DNA from 3 places in the Pseudoalteromonas sp. CO325X genome. Region 3 is predicted to be linked to each of the others. Evidence: predicted binding sites of a transcription regulator. Region 3 holds the regulator's gene; each other region holds the start of a gene.
What was found. Region 3 encodes LexA, which represses DNA repair genes until DNA is damaged. Its sites were predicted from a motif close to TACTGTATNNNNATACAGTA; they were not measured.
Positions count from the first base shown of each region.

Region 1 (6,152 bases), on a different contig from region 3:
TACATGTCTTCGCCGAAATCTACACCACCGGTTTCGGTCGGAAGTGATACGTAGAAGTTAGGAATAACCGCGTTACCAGAACCACCACACGAAGTACCTGCGGCGTCTAATGCACATGAAGAGTAGTCACGTGCACCTTGACGCAGCTCGTTTTGCTTGGTGTAGGTAACATAGCCGACCGCATGACCTTTACCGCCATCAAAGGTGCCGCCAAGTGTTGCACTGAAATCAAACGCCGCGCCATCAAAACCGTCGCTACCGCTTGGATATTCGAAGCCCTTCTCATCCATCAACCCTTGGATGTACTCATTGTCATTATCGTGTTGGTACGCAGAGCCACCAATATCAACTTGGAAGCCTTCGAAGTCATCATTCATTACGAAGTTAACAACACCGGCTACCGCATCGGCACCATAAGTTGTTGAACCACCACCGGTCATTACTTCAACGCGTTTAATTAACGCAGCTGGAATTTGGTTAATATCAGCCGATTGCGTGTAAATACCACCAGCCTGTGCTCGACGACCGTTGATAAGTACTAGCGTACGCTGAGCACCCATACCACGAAGGTCAAGTGTTGCTGTACCGGTTGCACCATTTGATTGGAAAGCAGTTTGTGATGCTTCGATTTGCGGAAGGTTATTCATGATATCTTCGACGCGGGTAAAGCCCGACATAGCGATATCTTCTGCAGAGGTTACTTGTACTGGAGTAGCTGTTTCAAGATCAGTACGCTTGATACGCGAACCGGTTACTTCGATACGCTCGACATCATCAGCACCCTCTTCAGCAGCGATGGCATTTGCCGAAATGCCTGCTGTTGAAGCAGCACCAAAAGCAAGTGCTAAGCGCACTGATTTTGCGATTTTGCTATTTAACATTAGATTCTCCCTGGATCACTTGTAGACGTGATTGTTTTTATTGCGGCTGTTAACCGCTTGTAATTAAATGCACTAAGTAATGCACTTTGATTGTGATAATAAACAATTATGGAATTATTGGTCAACACCAAATTAACAAGACAACTATATCTATAACAAATAACGCTTAATAAATATAAAATCCCAACACTTAGATCAAAAAAGGAACAATGGGGATGCTTTTGTAAACAAAGAGGTTTTTAGATTAAATTAATGTGAACTGACTATCTAGGGGGCAGTGAAGCGATGCGTCGCACACATCAGCAATATCATCGATGATGGGTTTTAGCTGTTTCTCAAGGTAATGAGCTAAGTCCAGAGGCCTACTGCAAGGGGTACAGCGAGGACCATCAACTGTTATAACGTACTCAACCCAATCACCTTTAGCGTAACTTTGAGTGCTATTTCGGGCAGCCTTCACATGAGGGGGGGTTGCTTTGGTGTATTCATCAGGACTTTTGCCTAAGCGTTTGGCATAAGTTAAGAGCTGGGCGTTATCCCCTTTTTGTAAAATGTTAACATAATTATCAATGATATGTTGCAGATTTGCTCCGGTGAATAATCCTTGAAACAGTTCACCTTGAAACTTTCTCGCCAGTGGCGTCCAATCGCTACGCACCGACTCCATGCCTTTAAAAACGAGCTCACGGTGCTTCTGTACCAATAAACCAGTGTAACGTTTCTTCGTTCCCGCGTCTTTATGCCTTGCCTTGGGCATAAAAAAAGGTCGATATAGGCTTTCGTATTCAAGCTCCAAATAGCTAGGTATTCCATAGCTTTGTTCAAGTGTTTGCCGCCAACGGTCGTTAATTTTTGTCACTAACTCTTTGGCTAACGTATGGCTTTGTTCGTCACTAAGCTTTTCGGGTAGTGCGATAAAGGTAGAGTCGGTATCGCCGTAAATCACATCAACGCCGTATTCAATCAGCCACTGTCGCGTTGTTTGCATAATATCGTGCCCGCGTAAGGTAATCGAACTGGCTAGCCTAGGGTCGTAAAAGCGACAGCCTTTTGAGCCAAGCACGCCGTATAGGCTGTTCATGATAATCTTGATGGCCTGCTGAAGATGAGGGTCGCGGTGCTTTTTGGCCTCTTGACGGGCCTGTGCGAGGCTGGCAACCAGATCAGGAAGATGATGTTTGCTGCGAGAAAAAAATGCCTCATGATACCCAGCAATTGCGTCATCAGGGGCATTGAGTCCCTCTATTAAGCCCATGGGATCGATACAAAAGGTACGAATAATACTCGGGTAAAGGCTTTTAAAGTCAAGAACGGCAACATTTTGATAAAGACCGGGCACCGAGTCCATCACATAACCGCCTGGGCTGTCGAAGGTCAATCCATGATCGCCTAAATTAGGAGCCACATAGCCACTGCGATGTAACAATGGCAAATAAAGGTTAGTGAACGCTGCGACCGACCCTCCTAGCCGTTCTAATGGCAGCCCTGTAAGCTGGGTCCGCACAATAGCAAAGTCGACCAATTCTAGACGAGCAAAGATGGCTAATACAAGCTCACAGTCTTTTAAGTTATATTCAGCAAGTTGCAGTTTATCTTCGTTGAAAAGCCGGGAAATCTCGGAAACTTTGTCTTTATTTCCGATAAGCTTTCGCTCGCCAAGGATTTCGTGGGCAACATTATCAAGGGCAAAGCTGGGGTAGTAATATGTGGCGTTTTTAAGCATATCAATGCCATCAAGTACCGCGCGCCCGGGAACTATAAGCTTAGCGACTTTTCCTCCGCGCCACACAACCGCCTCGTTATTGCGTCCTAAATTAAGACGAATACCCAATTGCTGAGCGCGATAGCACAGCAGCTGAAAGTCAAAATCGACCACATTCCAACCAATGATCACATCAGGGTCAATATGGTGTATGAGCTCCTGTAACCGCACGAGCAAAGCGGCCTCGTCCTCAACATAATCAAGCCACGAGCGCTCTTCTGTGTTACGCCCAACCATCAGCACCTTTTTAAACCGTTCACTTACCAAGCCAACACTGTAAAGCACCCCATCGCCACTGCATTCAATATCCAGCGATAAAACCCGCAAAGTGGGCCGGTAGTGGGGATGGCTTTTAAACCGCGCTTGAGCTAAGGTGCCATTAGCACTAAAGGTGCCGTCTACCCAAACGCCGCCGCGAATAAATCGCTCCATTAAGAAACGCTCGTGGGCGCGGATATCATCTTCGTATAACGTAATCCCCTGCTCTTTAAGCTGTTCTCGCGCCGCATAAAACTGATTCAAGTGCGTGAAATAACACCCTGCCATGGGTTTACCGGCAAAAGAGTGCAGCGCTACTGCGCGGATATCACAAGGCAAGTTGGCGGCTTGGAGTAATTTTGTCACTCGCTGCTGCTGCGATTGAGCAACGAAAAATACCGCAGACTCAGCGACAGATTGTGCTTTAACTGGGCCGTTGTCTGTGGCCAGCCAAAAGACATGACTGATACCATCGCTCAGTTGTCGTGTTTGCGCGGAAAGGATAAACCCTGCTATTGGAGCCAACCGAATACCTATAGAAGTGAGTAAATACAGCGCGTTGTTTTCTATGCCTTGCCCAAGCATCGCGACATAAGTGAATTGTCACTTGAGTCATATGCAGCCACACTCTAAAATGGTCGCACTGTAAATATATACATAAGTTGATACACCATGCTATCCGATCCGCTGAAAAAAACAATCCGAAACGCTCATCAGCGGATAGCTTCAAGCATGGATGATTATCGCCCTCGTGCCAGCCAAAACTACTTGGTCGCAGAGATAGCAAAAACACTCGCTGGTGAATATGACAAAAAGCAACGCATTTGCGTGGTCGAAGCCGGTACCGGAACCGGCAAATCTTTGGCCTATTGCTTAGGTGCCTTACCACTGGCACTCAAACGTAATAAAAAGCTGGTGATTGCAACCGCTACAGTGGCCTTGCAAGAGCAGCTGCTCTATAAAGAGTTACCCTTTTTTGCCCAGCACAGCGGTCTTATTTTTAGTTATGATTTGGTCAAAGGCAGGGGACGCTATATCTGCACCCATAAGCTCCATAACGCCGTCAATGGCGAACAAGAGCAACTGGCGTTGATGCCCACCTTAAGCTCTCCTTTGAGTGACATGGAGCAAAAATGCCTGCATCAGCTGCATGATGCTTATCAAAACAAACAGTGGCAAGGTGACCGAGACTCATGGGCCGACGTGATCCCAGATCGCGTATGGCACCTCATTGCCTGTGATAAGCATGCCTGCCAACGGCAGATGAAAGCACACCAAACCTGCCCTTTCCATCTTGCGCGGCAAAAAATAGCGCAAATGGATGTGTTAGTGGCCAACCACAGTCTATTATTGGCTGATTTGGAGCTCGGCGGTGGCGTGATTTTGCCAGAGCCAGAAAACTGTATTTATGTGATTGATGAAGCACACCACTTACCGCATATCACTCGCGACTTTTCATCTGCCGCAGCCACCTTAAAAGGGACTCAGGATTGGCTCGAGAAACTACTCAAATTCAGCGGCAAAATGGCGCAAACCATTTTTAGCGCCAGCGCATCAGGCAGCCAATTTAAGCTCAATGATGCCCTTGATGATGTGGCCAGAGGCATGAAAACCGTGCTGAGTATGCTTGATAGTGCAGACTTTCAATACACCGAAGACGACACCTATCGTTTCTCACACGGAGTGCTGCCGCAACAGCTCACAGTGCAAGCCAAAGATATCAGTGAAGCCAGTAAAACGGCGCTACGCACCCTCAACAAGATGCACGAAGCACTCAGTAGCGACGTAAATGATGGCGATGTGAAGCCGTTTATTGCTGACCCTATTTTAGCTGAAAGTGGGCAATATATAGCCCGCTTAGAAACGCTACAAAAACTGTGGCAAAGCTATGCTAAAGAAAGCGAAAGCGTTCCTCATGCCAGGTGGATAAAGCGCATGGAGTATAAAAACCACCACGACTATCTCTTGAGTGACTGCCCTATAGAAGTGGGATTTTACCTCAAAGATAAATTATGGCGCGAGTGCGCAGGAGCGGTATTGTGCTCGGCCACACTCAGCGCCTTGGGCTCCTTTGAACATTTTGCCCATGAAAGCGGGCTACGCTCAGAGCAAGGAGTTAAGTTTATTAAGGTGCCCTCACCGTTTGATTACCCCAACCAAGCGCAGCTGCATATTCCCAAAACCGAGTGTGAGCCAACCGACAAAGCGTTTAGCGACTACCTTGCCAAAGCACTGCCCAACACCTTAGATAAATCCAAGGCCAATCTGGTGTTGTTTGCTTCCTATTGGCAAATGCACCATGTCGCCGAGCGTTTGCGTAAACAGGGGTGGGATATTTTGATGCAAGGCGAGCTCTCTCGGGATACATTGATCCGCCGTCACAAACGCCGTATTGATGATGCCCAAGGCAGTGTGCTGTTTGGCACCCAAAGTTTGTCTGAAGGGCTGGATTTGCCTGGCGATTACCTTACTAATCTAGTGATCACAAAAATCCCGTTTGCGGTGCCTACCTCACCGATTGAAGAAGCGCAAGCAGAGTTTGTGGAGCAAAAAGGAGGCAATCCGTTTTTATCCATTACCGTACCGGACGCCGCCAAGAAATTAGTACAAAGCTGTGGTAGACTGCTGCGCAAAGAAAGAGACAGTGGTGTTATTACCATTTTCGACCGTCGCTTAATCACCAAGCGTTATGGTAAAGCCATGCTCGATACCTTGCCGCCCTTTAAACGAAAAATAGATTATTAGATGTTTGAACTAGCTCTCGACCCATCGACTTGGGCCATTTTATGCGCCGTAGCCCTTGCTGCAGGCTTTATCGATGCTATCGCCGGCGGCGGCGGTATGTTAACCGTACCTGCCCTACTTACGGCCGGATTACCCCCGCATTTAACGCTGGGAACTAACAAGTTAGCGGCCAGTTTTGGCTCACTGACAGCCAGTGTCACCTATTACCGTAAACGTTTGTTCGACCCTAAGTTCTGGGCTGCGTCGATTCTCGCCACCGCTATCGGCGCTACCTTAGGCACCTTATTGGTCGATAGTATGAGCACCGAGTTTCTCAACAAACTCATTCCTGTGGTGATCATCGCCGTCGCTATCTACTCGTTATTTGGCAAGCTCAGTCCACAGCAAAGTAACGATTTACCGCTGCTCTCTGGCGCTATGCGTATAAAACAGTGGCTACAAGGCTTAGCCTTAGGCTTTTTCGATGGCATGGCTGGCCCAGGCACGGGCACATTCTGGACCGCGTC
Region 1 covers NZ_SGPG01000036.1:18,069-24,220, reverse strand. The annotation lists gene EXT46_RS18280 (TonB-dependent receptor) at 1-881, opposite strand, end outside; gene EXT46_RS18275 (DNA polymerase II) at 1,126-3,426, opposite strand; gene dinG (ATP-dependent DNA helicase DinG) at 3,574-5,646, shown strand; gene EXT46_RS18265 (TSUP family transporter) at 5,647-6,152, shown strand, end outside.
Region 1: a site for LexA is predicted at 3,543-3,562, ahead of dinG (ATP-dependent DNA helicase DinG). Genes of this name have one in related genera too.

Region 2 (6,152 bases), on a different contig from region 3:
CGTGGCTAAAACGCTTTGGGAATTTAAAGGTAAAGCGAAAGTGCTCATCACTGCTGTGCAGCCAGCGCTTTACCACATCGGGGCTAGGATCGGCATAGAAAGTGGTGTTTCCCTCCACGGCATTAAATACTTCACTGTAACGGGCGAGCATCTGTGATTGCTGACAGTGTTGGGCAAATAATTGTCCTTTCCACGCGGTATTAGACCACTGTGGACAACCTAGATAAAGCATGGCTAAAGCACGGTTCATAGTGATTGGCAGCTATGCTAGCACAGCTTTATGGCTTTAGGTGCTCAATAAGTATGCAACTCGGAGTTTGCTTCGTGACATTGACAGCCGTTTTTATATAATTGACGCAATTAATTTGGCCACTGCGTGCTTAAACCAATGCGCGCTTACAATTAAAACAGGAATATTATGCGCTCTATATATTGCGGACACTTAAATAAAAGTCATGTCGACCAAGAAGTTACTCTGTGTGGGTGGATCAACAAACGCCGTGATTTAGGTGGTTTGATCTTCGTCGATGTGCGTGACCGCGAAGGCTTGGTGCAGGTGGTGTTCGACCCGGAAGTCGAAGGGCTTATGGATGTGGCGAATAAACTTCGCCAAGAATTCTGTGTACAAGTCAAAGGGGTAGTCCGCGCTCGCCCTGACAGCCAAGTCAACAAAGACATGAGCACAGGGGAAGTGGAAATTCTAGGTACTGGCCTTGAGATTATTAACCGCAGCGACGCTCTACCACTGGATTTTAACCAGCAAAACTCCGAAGAGCGCCGTCTAAAATACCGTTACTTAGATCTTCGCCGCTTAGAGATGAGCGACCGCATTAAGTTGCGTGCCAAAGCCACAAGTTTTGTTCGCCGCTTCCTTGATAGCAATGACTTCCTCGATATTGAAACGCCGGTACTGACCAAAGCGACCCCTGAAGGAGCACGTGACTACCTTGTGCCAAGCCGTGTGCATCATGGCAGCTTCTATGCGCTGCCGCAGTCGCCGCAGCTGTTTAAACAATTGTTGATGATGTCTGGCTTTGACCGTTACTACCAAATCGTTAAATGTTTCCGTGATGAAGATTTACGTGCCGACCGCCAGCCAGAGTTCACGCAAATCGATATCGAAACCTCATTTATGAGTTCAGACCAAGTTCGCGGTGTCACTGAAAAGCTGATCCGTGATATGTGGCAAGAGTTGCTGAATGTTGACTTAGGCGAGTTCCCAGTAATGGCCTATAGCGAAGCCATGCGTCGTTTCGGTTCAGACAAGCCTGACCTACGTAACCCGATGGAGCTTATTGACGTTGCTGATTTGGTTAAAGACGTTGAGTTTAAAGTGTTCTCTGGCCCTGCTAATGATGAAAAAGGCCGCGTAGCCGTACTTAGCGTGCCAGGTGGAGCGTCGTTATCACGTAAGCAAATTGATGAGTACACCAAATTTATCGGCATCTATGGCGCTAAAGGTTTAGCCTGGATGAAGGTCAATGACCGCGACGTGGGTGTGGAAGGCGTGCAATCACCGATTGCTAAATTCTTGAACGAAGAGGTGATCACCGCCTTACTTGAACGCACCAATGCGCAAACTGGCGATATCATTTTATTTGGTGCCGACTCACGCAATGTGGTCAATGAAGCCATGGGTGCGCTGCGCTTGAAGATTGGTTTAGATCTTGAGCTAACTGATTTAACTAAATGGGCGCCATTGTGGGTCGTAGACTTCCCGATGTTTGAAGAAGACGATGAAGGCAATCTACATGCTGTTCACCACCCATTTACTGCGCCAAAAGATGTCAGCCCAGAGGAGCTGGAAGCGAACCCTGCCGGTACGCTGTCTGATGCCTACGACATGGTTCTTAATGGTTACGAAGTGGGTGGTGGTTCGGTGCGTATCCACAATAATGCGATGCAACAAGCAGCGTTCCGCGTATTGGGGATCAATGAGCAAGAGCAACAAGATAAGTTCGGTTTCCTACTCGATGCATTGAAGTATGGTACACCGCCGCACGCAGGCTTGGCGTTCGGCCTTGACCGTCTAGTGATGTTGCTTTGTGGTACAGACAATATTCGTGATGTCATTGCCTTCCCGAAAACGACGCAAGCATCTTGTTTGATGACCGATGCCCCGAGTGTGGCAAATCCCGATGCTCTGCAAGAGCTGGGTATCGGAGTGACTGCCTCTGAGAGTGAACAGAGCGAATAAGCGATAGCGATAAAAGAAGCGGCTCAGGCCGCTTTTTTTATGCTTCAGCTTTACACTGGTCATACATACAGTTACCATTTCCATAAGCGAGAATAATAATAAGGTCAGTGGGTGAGTATAATTTTGGGAATTGACCCCGGCTCGCGCTTTACCGGCTATGGTGTCGTGCAGCAGCAAGGGCATAAGTTCCATTACTTGGGCAGTGGCTGTATTAAGCTAGGTGACAACGCTTTCCCGTTGCGTCTAAAAATGATTTTCCAAGGCGTCAGCCAACTCATTGAGCAATTTAACCCTACCGCGTTTGCCATAGAGCAAGTGTTTATGGCCCACAATCCTGATTCGGCATTAAAGCTAGGACAAGCTCGGGGCGCAGCCATTGTTGCCGCGACCTTGGCCGATATTGACGTGTCAGAATACTCCGCGCGGCAAGTGAAACAAGCAGTGGTTGGGCGAGGCTCTGCGGAAAAGGCACAGGTACAACACATGGTGAAGCATATTTTGAAGCTGCCAGCCACGCCGCAAGCAGATGCCGCCGACGCCTTGGCTATTGCTATGTGTCATGGCCACTCACAACAAAACTTAATAAAACTGTCCGGTCAAGCACGTAAAACCGTGCGCGGACGCTTGAGGTAACAATGATAGGACGAATTAGAGGATTGTTGGTTGAGAAGCAGCCCCCTGAGGTGCTAGTGGAAGCATCGGGCATTGGCTATGAAATCAACCTCCCCATGAGTTGCTTTTATGCACTTCCCGAGTGTGGCGAACAGGTCACCTTGTATACCCACTTTGTGGTGCGAGAGGATGCGCAGCTGTTATTTGGGTTTAACACCAAAAACGAACGCGCCCTGTTTCGTGAATTGCTAAAAGCCAATGGGGTAGGGCCTAAATTAGGCCTAGGTATTTTATCGGGGATGTCGGCAGAGCAATTTATCCATTGCGTTCATCATGGCGATGCAAGCACCTTAGTAAAGCTTCCTGGCGTTGGCAAAAAAACCGCAGAGCGGTTAGTGTTAGAAATGAAAGACAGGCTTAAAGATTGGGGTCCTGACTTATTTACCCCTCACACTGATTTGGCACCAATGGATGCGCCCAATGGCGATACTTTGGTCGCGAGTAATGCCCAAGACGATGCGGTTGCCGCACTTGAGGCTCTGGGTTATAAAAATGCTCAGGCAGTGAAGTCGGTAAAAGCAGTCGCGAAGCCAAGCATGGCCTCCGAAGAAATGATTAAGCAAGCGCTCAAAGCGATGCTATAACAGAGATACCATCATGATAGAAGCGGATCGGCTGATTGAGCCAGAGGTACAGGGTAATGAAGATGTGGTCGATAGAGCCATTCGGCCTAAGTTATTGGCCGACTATCACGGCCAACCTCATGTTAAACAGCAGATGGATATTTTTATCGAGGCTGCACGCTCACGTAGCGAGGCCTTAGATCATCTCCTTATATTTGGTCCCCCTGGGTTAGGTAAAACCACGTTAGCCAATATTGTTGCTAATGAACTCAATGTGAGTATTAAAACGACTTCCGGTCCGGTGTTGGAAAAAGCCGGCGATCTCGCCGCCTTACTGACTAACTTAGAAGCTCATGATGTGCTGTTTATTGACGAAATTCATCGCATGAGCCCACATGTTGAGGAAATACTCTATCCAGCCATGGAAGACTATCAACTCGATATCATGATTGGTGAAGGCCCTGCAGCGCGCTCGATTAAACTTGATTTACCGCCATTTACTTTAATTGGTGCTACGACCCGTGCAGGCTCATTAACTTCTCCGCTGCGCGATCGTTTCGGTATTGTGCAACGTTTGGAGTTTTATTCCGTTGCCGACCTTGCCGCCATTGTTAAACGCTCCGCCGATCATCTAGGTTTAGCCGTTGACGAGCAGGGCGCTTTAGAAGTCGCCAAGCGCTCGCGAGGGACTCCCCGCATTGCTAACCGGTTACTGCGCCGAGTGCGAGATTTTGCAGAAGTTAAAGGTGATGGTCGCGTATGTATTGATATTGCCGCACAAGCGCTCGATATGGTCGATGTAGACAAAAGCGGTTTTGATTATATGGACCGTAAATACTTGCTAGCGATTATAGAAAAGTTCATGGGCGGGCCGGTGGGGCTGGATAATCTCGCAGCAGCCATCGGCGAGGAAAAAGAAACCATAGAAGATGTGATTGAACCCTATCTAATACAGCAAGGCTTTATCCAGCGTACGCCGCGAGGACGGATTGTATCAGATCATGCCTATGCGCATTTTGGTCTCAGTAAAACCACAGACTAACCTTGGCACACCCTGCCGAGCGGTTTAGCTCGGCCCAACCTGCCTCATTCCCTTACCAATACACCCAAGTTTAGGTCGACGCTGTCTCTATACAGGTGGCTTATTAAAAGCAGAGTAATTCACAACAGATTAAGCTGTGCTTGGTATCTTATTGCAGGCAAAAAAAAGCCCGCTAACAAAGCGGGCAAAACAACAAGTTGAAGGAAGTAAATCCAAATAAGCCAAGTGAATGAGCAACGCTAAAGTTAATCAATCAATGGCCGAGGTGGGGAATCAGAAACCACCTCTTGAACTGTGCATAAGAGCTCAATTGGTTGCGCTAGCTCAGTACAGGGTGAATATTACGGACTAAATGGGCCCTAATCAAACTAGAAAAATTATATTTTTCGGATAAGAAAATCTAATATTGAATAGTTTTTTAAGATGGTAATTTTCATCGTAAAGTATGGGGTTATGTTTTCTTAATATTGATATTAAAGGGAAATATTATTTGTGTGCTTTTTTTGTTCTATTAGATTTACTAGTTTCTAACGTGTAGATATTTTGGCAAATGAAAGCTTATGCGCACAAAGTGCATAAAACGCAATTAATTTGAACTTTTGTTAGGGTTTTAGAGCCCAATAATGGCGTGTACTTTTTTACATCGCATCATTAATTAGGTGTTTAACTTGGGTTTGTAGCAATTCGTGGCAAGGCCATTGTCAGCGCTACAACGACTGGTTACACTAGTGCTCATTGTGTCGTGCTCAAAGACACGTGGAAGTTGTAAACTGCGCCTCAGGAGAAAAGACGTGGATTCTGGATTAAATTTTATTGATCTTATTTTAAAAGCCAGCTTTTTAGTACAGCTGGTGATGCTTACCTTAGTAGCTCTGTCGGTAATATCGTGGGCCATCATCATTCAGCGTCGTAAAACCTTGGGCCATGCGCTTAGTAGCGCCAAGAAATTCGAATCGCGTTTTTGGTCAGGTGTTGATTTGTCGAAGCTCTACAGTGAGATTTCGGCGCGTGGCAATAAAAGTGAAGGATTAGAAGCGTTATTTACCTCAGGCTTCAAAGAGTTTGCACGACACAAAAAGAATAATGTTCATTCTGCGGGTATGGTCACCGAAGGCGCACATCGTGCGATGCGTGTGGCACTTTCTCGTGAGATTGAGAAACTTGAAACAAGCTTGTCCTTTCTTGCAACCATAGGTTCAATCAGCCCTTACATTGGCTTGTTTGGTACCGTGTGGGGGATCATGACTGCCTTTATCGCCCTCGGTGAAGTAAAGCAGGCAACACTGCAAATGGTCGCCCCGGGTATCGCCGAGGCCTTGATTGCTACTGCAATGGGCTTGTTTGCAGCCATCCCTGCGGTTATTGCGTACAACCGCTTTGCCAACAAAGTTGAGAAAATAGAGTCGCATTACGCCAACTTCATGGAAGAGTTTTCCAATATTCTTCATCGCCAAGCGGTCACCCAAGAGGTAAAGTCGAATGTATCAGCGTAAGAAACGTCGTCCGGTCGCAGAGATCAACGTTGTTCCTTACATCGACGTGATGTTGGTGCTGCTGATAATCTTTATGGCCACAGCACCCCTTATCACCCACGGGGTCAAAGTTGATTTGCCAAAGATGGAAAAATCCGAGCTGGTGGAAACTAAAGATGCACCGCCGATTATTGCCTCTATTGACG
Region 2 covers NZ_SGPG01000018.1:4,247-10,398, reverse strand. The annotation lists gene EXT46_RS09335 (DUF72 domain-containing protein) at 1-232, opposite strand, end outside; gene aspS (aspartate--tRNA ligase) at 419-2,197, shown strand; gene ruvC (crossover junction endodeoxyribonuclease RuvC) at 2,309-2,830, shown strand; gene ruvA (Holliday junction branch migration protein RuvA) at 2,833-3,453, shown strand; gene ruvB (Holliday junction branch migration DNA helicase RuvB) at 3,467-4,474, shown strand; gene tolQ (protein TolQ) at 5,266-5,967, shown strand; gene tolR (protein TolR) at 5,954-6,152, shown strand, end outside.
Region 2: a site for LexA is predicted at 2,251-2,270, ahead of ruvC (crossover junction endodeoxyribonuclease RuvC). Genes of this name have one in related genera too.

Region 3 (6,152 bases):
TAAGCAGCGGCCATAATCGAGAACACCGCCCCGGTCACTAAAACATAGTGGAAGTGCGCCACCACGAAGTAGGTGTCATGGTACTGGAAATCCACTGGGGTAATTGCCAACATCAACCCTGAGAAGCCCCCGAGGGTAAACAACACAATAAAGGCGATAGCAAACATCATTGGTATTTCAAAGCTGATGGCACCGCGCCACATAGTGGCTACCCAGTTAAATACTTTTACTCCCGTTGGCACCGATATCAACATGGTCGAGTACATAAAGAACAATTCCCCGGCCAGTGGCATACCGGTGGTAAACATATGGTGGGCCCACACCACGAAAGACAGCAAGGCGATGGAGGCCGTGGCATATACCATGGACGAATAGCCAAACAGTTTTTTGCGTGAAAAGGTAGGAACTATGGTGGAGATAATGCCAAACGCTGGCAAAATCATAATGTACACTTCCGGGTGACCAAAGAACCAAAAGATATGCTGGAACATCACAGGGTCGCCACCACCGGCGGCATTGAAGAAATCAGTGCCAAAATACTTATCAGTGAGCACCATGGTCACCGCACCCGCCAACACCGGCATCACTGCAATTAATAAAAACGCAGTGATCAACCAGGTCCACACAAACAGCGGTAATTTCATCCACTTCATCCCTGGAGCACGCATATTAACGATAGTCACAATGACATTAATGGCCCCCATGATGGAGCTTATCCCCATAATGTGAATGGCAAATACAAACAGGGCAGTATTGTCGTTGCTGTAGGTGGTCGATAAGGGCGCATAGAAGGTCCACCCAAAGGCCGGACCGCCGCCTTCCATAAACAGCGACAGCAATAAGATGGCAAAAGCGAATGGCAGAATCCAAAAGCTCCAGTTATTCATTCGCGGCAAAGCCATATCTGGCGCGCCAATCATCATGGGGATCATCCAGTTAGCTAAGCCCGTAAAGGCAGGCATCACGGCGCCGAAGACCATAATCAAACCGTGTACTGTGGTCATTTGGTTGAAAAAATGAGGGTCAACCAGCTGAAGTCCTGGTTGGAATAGCTCGGCTCGGATCACCATTGCCATGGCGCCACCGGTTAAAAACATCAACAACGAAAATAATAAGTACAAGGTGCCGATGTCTTTGTGGTTAGTAGTAAAAAGCCAGCGTTTAATTCCGGTTGCAGGCCCGTGATGTTCATGTGTTGCAGCTGCTGTACTCATTGTTCCTCCCCATCAATATAGGCCTGAATCACGCTTGGTTGAACGATGTCACCGGTTTCATTACCAAAGGCATTGCGTTGGTAAGTAACCACCGCTGCCAACTCTTTAAGCGTAAGTTGACCGACAAATGCCTGCATCGCAGTCCCTGGCTTACCGTGCAGCACAATATCGATATGGTCGTTAATATCGCCGGTGGCTATGGGACTGCCTTTAATGGCGGGGAAGACTCCAGGTAAACCAAGCCCCGTAGGCTGATGACAAGCTGCGCAGCGAGTGATGTACACTTGCTCGCCCGATGCCATAAGCTCATCTTCTGAGAGGATTTGTTCTAGCAGCTCAGCATCAGCCTGCGCCTGAGCTTGCTTCGCTTGTTTCTGCTCTGCCAGCCAAGCGTCAAACTCTTCAGGGGGTTTTGCTTCTACGACCACCGGCATAAAGCCGTGGTCTTTGCCGCATAACTCGGCGCACTGGCCGCGATACGTACCCGGTTCGTTTACGCGCGTCCAAGCTTCGTTGATAAACCCAGGGTTAGCGTCTTTCTTTACTGCAAAATCGGGCACCCACCAAGAGTGAATGACGTCATCCGAGGTCATTAAAAAACGTACTTTTTGATTAGTGGGAATGACCAAGGGTTTATCTACTTCGAGGAGGTAATTGTCGCCCTTATTTTGCGCATTTTTGATTTGCTCTTGAGGCGTAGACAGCAGTGAGTAAAAGCCCACATCGTGACCCATATACTCGTAGTGCCATTTCCATTGTGATCCAGTCACCTTAATGGTGATATCGGCCTTTGATGTATCCTCCATAGCAATCAGGGTTTTGGTGGCCGGAACAGCCATGGCTATGAGAATAACAAATGGAATCGCTGTCCAAAGTATTTCTACTTTGGTGCTTTCATGAAAGGTAGCGGGGGTGACCCCTTTTGACTTGCGGTGTTTGAGCAGCGCCCAAAACATCACCGCGAAAACAACCACACCAATCACACAGCATATAATAAATATGGTCATGTGTAGTTGGTAAACATTTTCGCTAATGTCAGTTACCCCTTGGCGCAAGTTGTACTTGCTATTCGCGGACACCAATTGAGGGAATAACAGACATAGCAACATGAGGGAGCTCAGCTTCTTCATGTGTACCATCTCCTTATTGTTGCGCAATGCAAGGAAGAGGCGGTTACAGCTTAATACCCAATCTTCGTTATTATTATGCTTTTACCAGTCGACAACTTTGACCCTAAACAAACTGTTGAAAAACCGACCAGCAAAGCCTGTAATATAACCAATTAGTCAAAGATTGAGCTAATAGCAAGTTAATACACTATTTTTGTTTACGTTTTATTAATAAATTAACAGGGAGATTCAAACTGTTAGAAAGCACTGTGGCTAAGGAGGGAACGTGGGGAAAGCCCCTAATAACCGACCTATTAGAGGCAAAATAAGTAAATTTAATTACATCCAGTCGGCGTTTCGGATCACACCTACAGCTAAGCCTTCAATATTAAAGGATTCGTTTTCTAAATCGACTTCAATGGGTGTGAATTCTTCATTCTCTGCATGCAGCAGAACCTTACGCCCAGCTTTTTCTAAGCGCTTCACGGTGACATCTTCATCAACCCGCGCGACCACCACTTGGCCGTTTTCAGCCACCTGAGTGCGATGTACCGCTAATAAGTCGCCATCCATGATGCCGATGTCTTTCATACTCATGCCATTTACGCGCAGCAAGTAATCTGCAGCAGGCTTGAACAACAATGGGTCTATCTGGCAGTGACTCTCTATATGCTGTTGGGCAAGAATAGGCTCGCCCGCAGCAACGCGGCCAATTAAAGGCAGGCCCAATTGTTCGGGTTCTTCTTCCTCGACCAATTGAATACCTCGACTCGCGCCAGGCTTCATTTTAATTACGCCTTTCTTAGCCAACGCCTTAAGATGTTCTTCTGCGGCGTTAGCACTGCGAAACCCCAGTGTTTGTGCAATTTCTGCACGCGTCGGCGGCATGCCGGTATCTTTAATAAAGACTTTAATCAGCTCAAGAATTTGCGATTGGCGTTTAGTTAATGGGCGCATACAACTGGGTTTCCATACAGTACATTTAACTGTGAGTATATACAGTTAAATGAAAATCGCAAATAAAATCAGGGAATTTGCTGACTGTTGCAACCTTAATTAATGCAACTTCGCTTTTGTTCATATGCAACCTCACCTCATACTCATAAAGTGATAGGTGACGAATGCGCGACAATGCTTTAAAGTAGCGCTGTTTTAGTCATATTATTAAGCAGTTAGATGACTCGCCAAGGTGTATTTTCAGCGTTCCTTTTACTTATTTCGGCACTGACGATAGGTGCGTGCAAAGCCGATACGGTCAAGATGTCGCGCAGCGGCCTTTGTCACCCTGAAGACTCTGCTCATTATCAACGCACTCAATCTTTCACTCCCTATGCGAACTTAGAAAGCTGTCTAGCAGACGGTGGACGTTTACCAAAGAACTACACTAAACACACATCAGAAAATAGTTATCATCGGGATAACTGGCCACATTGGTTAGACACCGATCACGACTGCCAAGACGCCCGTGCTGAAGTGCTGATTGCCCAATCACACACTAATGTAAGCTACACCACCCAGGCGCGCTGCACCGTCACCAGCGGTCAGTGGCATGACCCTTATTCAGGGCAGATACTACGCAATGACGATGACTTAGATATAGACCATATTGTGCCGCTTAAATTTGCCTATGAACACGGTGCTGCCACCTGGAGTCGTTCGCAAAAGGCACAATTTGCCAACGATATGGAGAACTTGCTTGCTGTTGATGATGGCCTAAATCGTAGCAAAGGAGCAAAAGGTCCTTGGCAATGGTTGCCGCCGCACCAAGATTACCGTTGTCAGTACATTCAGCGCTTTAATTACATCATGAGCAAGTATGACCTTCGCTACTCGCAAAGCGAAAAAGACCAAGTTCAGAGTTTGCTGCAAAGCTGCGTAGGTGAAACTTTAAACCTCAGCGCACTGCCCTCAACCGTGCACCAATAACCAACCGTTTGAAAGTAAATATTCTATATTGATAGAGCATCCAATGAACTCGTTGGCGAGGATATATGCTCAATATCACTATAAACGAAACACACAATACTGCCCTACTCGAACCACAAGGCCAGCTGACAGCAGAAGACTTTGCAGCAGCAGTGCGTATTATCGACCCTTACATTGAACAGCATGCAAAGCTACATGCTCTCATTATTGCTACTGAACACTTTCCGGGGTGGGACTCATTTGCCGCGTTACTCTCTCATCTGCAATTTGTGCGTGACCATCATAAAAAGGTGAACAAAGTAGCCATTGCCACCAATTCGTTGCTTGGTGACTTTGCCCAGCAACTAGGCGCACACTTTATTCATGCAGAGGTTAAATCCTTTCGTTATGAACAACGTGAGCAAGCGAAGCAGTGGGCACAAAGCCCTTAACTAAAAGCGGCTACCGGGCTGATTTAAAAACGCCTGCTCAGCGTCGCTCGATTGCCGACCGAGAATATCATTACGATGTGGATAACGCCCAAAACGGTCAATGATTTCTTTGTGAGCCAGTTCATATTTATAATTACTCAAGGGCCGAAAAAGCTGCTCGGCCACCACATGAATCGCCTGGCTCTCACTGTGCATATAGGGCATGTATAAGAAACTACGCTCGGTATCATCAAGTTCCAAAGCAAACTTTTTTTCCACCGCATTCTGCGCCAAACATAAAGCCAGTGTATCGGTTGCAAACGCTTGGGCCGTATCGCGGAACATATTACGAGGAAACTGATCCAGCACTATAATTTCACATAACGCGCCTCGAGCAGATTTTCGCCAAGAATAAAGCTCGCCTTGGCGCGCTGCCTCGTAAGTAGGTAAAAATTGCTTTTTTATTGTGGCGTCAAAGTCGGCGCTTTTTTTAAACCAATCCTGTGGACTGCTGTGAGTAAACCAAAATTCGTAAACGGATTCATATTGCATGATGATCTAATGGCGAAAGTTTGCTTTCGTCCGGCAACTATTGTTTAGTTACAGCTAAGGCCAAAAGGTAGTAATTCGCAAGCTCTGAGGTATTTTTTATGAAGCTGTTTATATTTGAACATTGCCCCTATTGTATAAAGTCGTTACTGGTTGCACGCGCCTTGGGCTTAGAGGTGGACGTACGCTTCCTCCTCAACGATGACGAGGCCACCCCAAACCAGTTAGTGGGCAAAAAAATAGTGCCTATTTTGGTCAAAGATGATGATACCGCGATGGCCGAAAGCTTAGATATTGCCGAGTATTTCTGCACTCTTGCCAACAAGGAGCTGTCACAGGGAGAGCACTTTAATCAAGCCCAACAGTGGGTTGAAAAGCATCTTGAAACCTTTTTACGGCTGACCTTTGTGCGCTGGCCGCAGCTGGCTCTACCGGAATACGCGATTGATACCGCTATCAGCTATTTTCGCGAGAAGAAAGAGCAGCGCCTGGGCGAATCTTTCGATAGCGTGTTAGCCAACAGCGACGCTGATATCGCCACAATGGAACACGCATTGAGTGAGTTAACATGGCTGCAAACCCCAGAACATATTACTTGGGCCGATGTGGCGTTGTTTCCGTTTCTGCGCAACCTCACTGTGGTCAAAGACTTAACCTTTCCAGAGCATGTACGCGACTATGTCGATACATTAGCCACTGAACACCGAATTAAAACCTTTACCCGCGTTGCTGTTTAAGGAATACAGATGAGTATTTGGGCCCAAGAGATTGATTTAGCCTTATGTAAAAAGCTTGATTTAGGTGTAGGTGAAAAAGGCACCTTAATGACTAAACTCGGCATTGAGATCACAGAGATAGGCGACGATTACCTGGTCGCCTGCCTCCCTGTGAGCAACGAATTATATAACCCCATGGGCATTGTTCATGGCGGCGTTTACGTGGCA
Region 3 covers NZ_SGPG01000020.1:4,758-10,909, reverse strand. The annotation lists gene ctaD (cytochrome c oxidase subunit I) at 1-1,214, opposite strand, end outside; gene coxB (cytochrome c oxidase subunit II) at 1,211-2,344, opposite strand; gene lexA (transcriptional repressor LexA) at 2,663-3,280, opposite strand; gene EXT46_RS09940 (HNH endonuclease family protein) at 3,500-4,249, shown strand; gene EXT46_RS09935 (STAS/SEC14 domain-containing protein) at 4,315-4,680, shown strand; gene EXT46_RS09930 (DUF924 family protein) at 4,681-5,211, opposite strand; gene grxB (glutaredoxin 2) at 5,310-5,945, shown strand; gene EXT46_RS09920 (hotdog fold thioesterase) at 5,955-6,152, shown strand, end outside.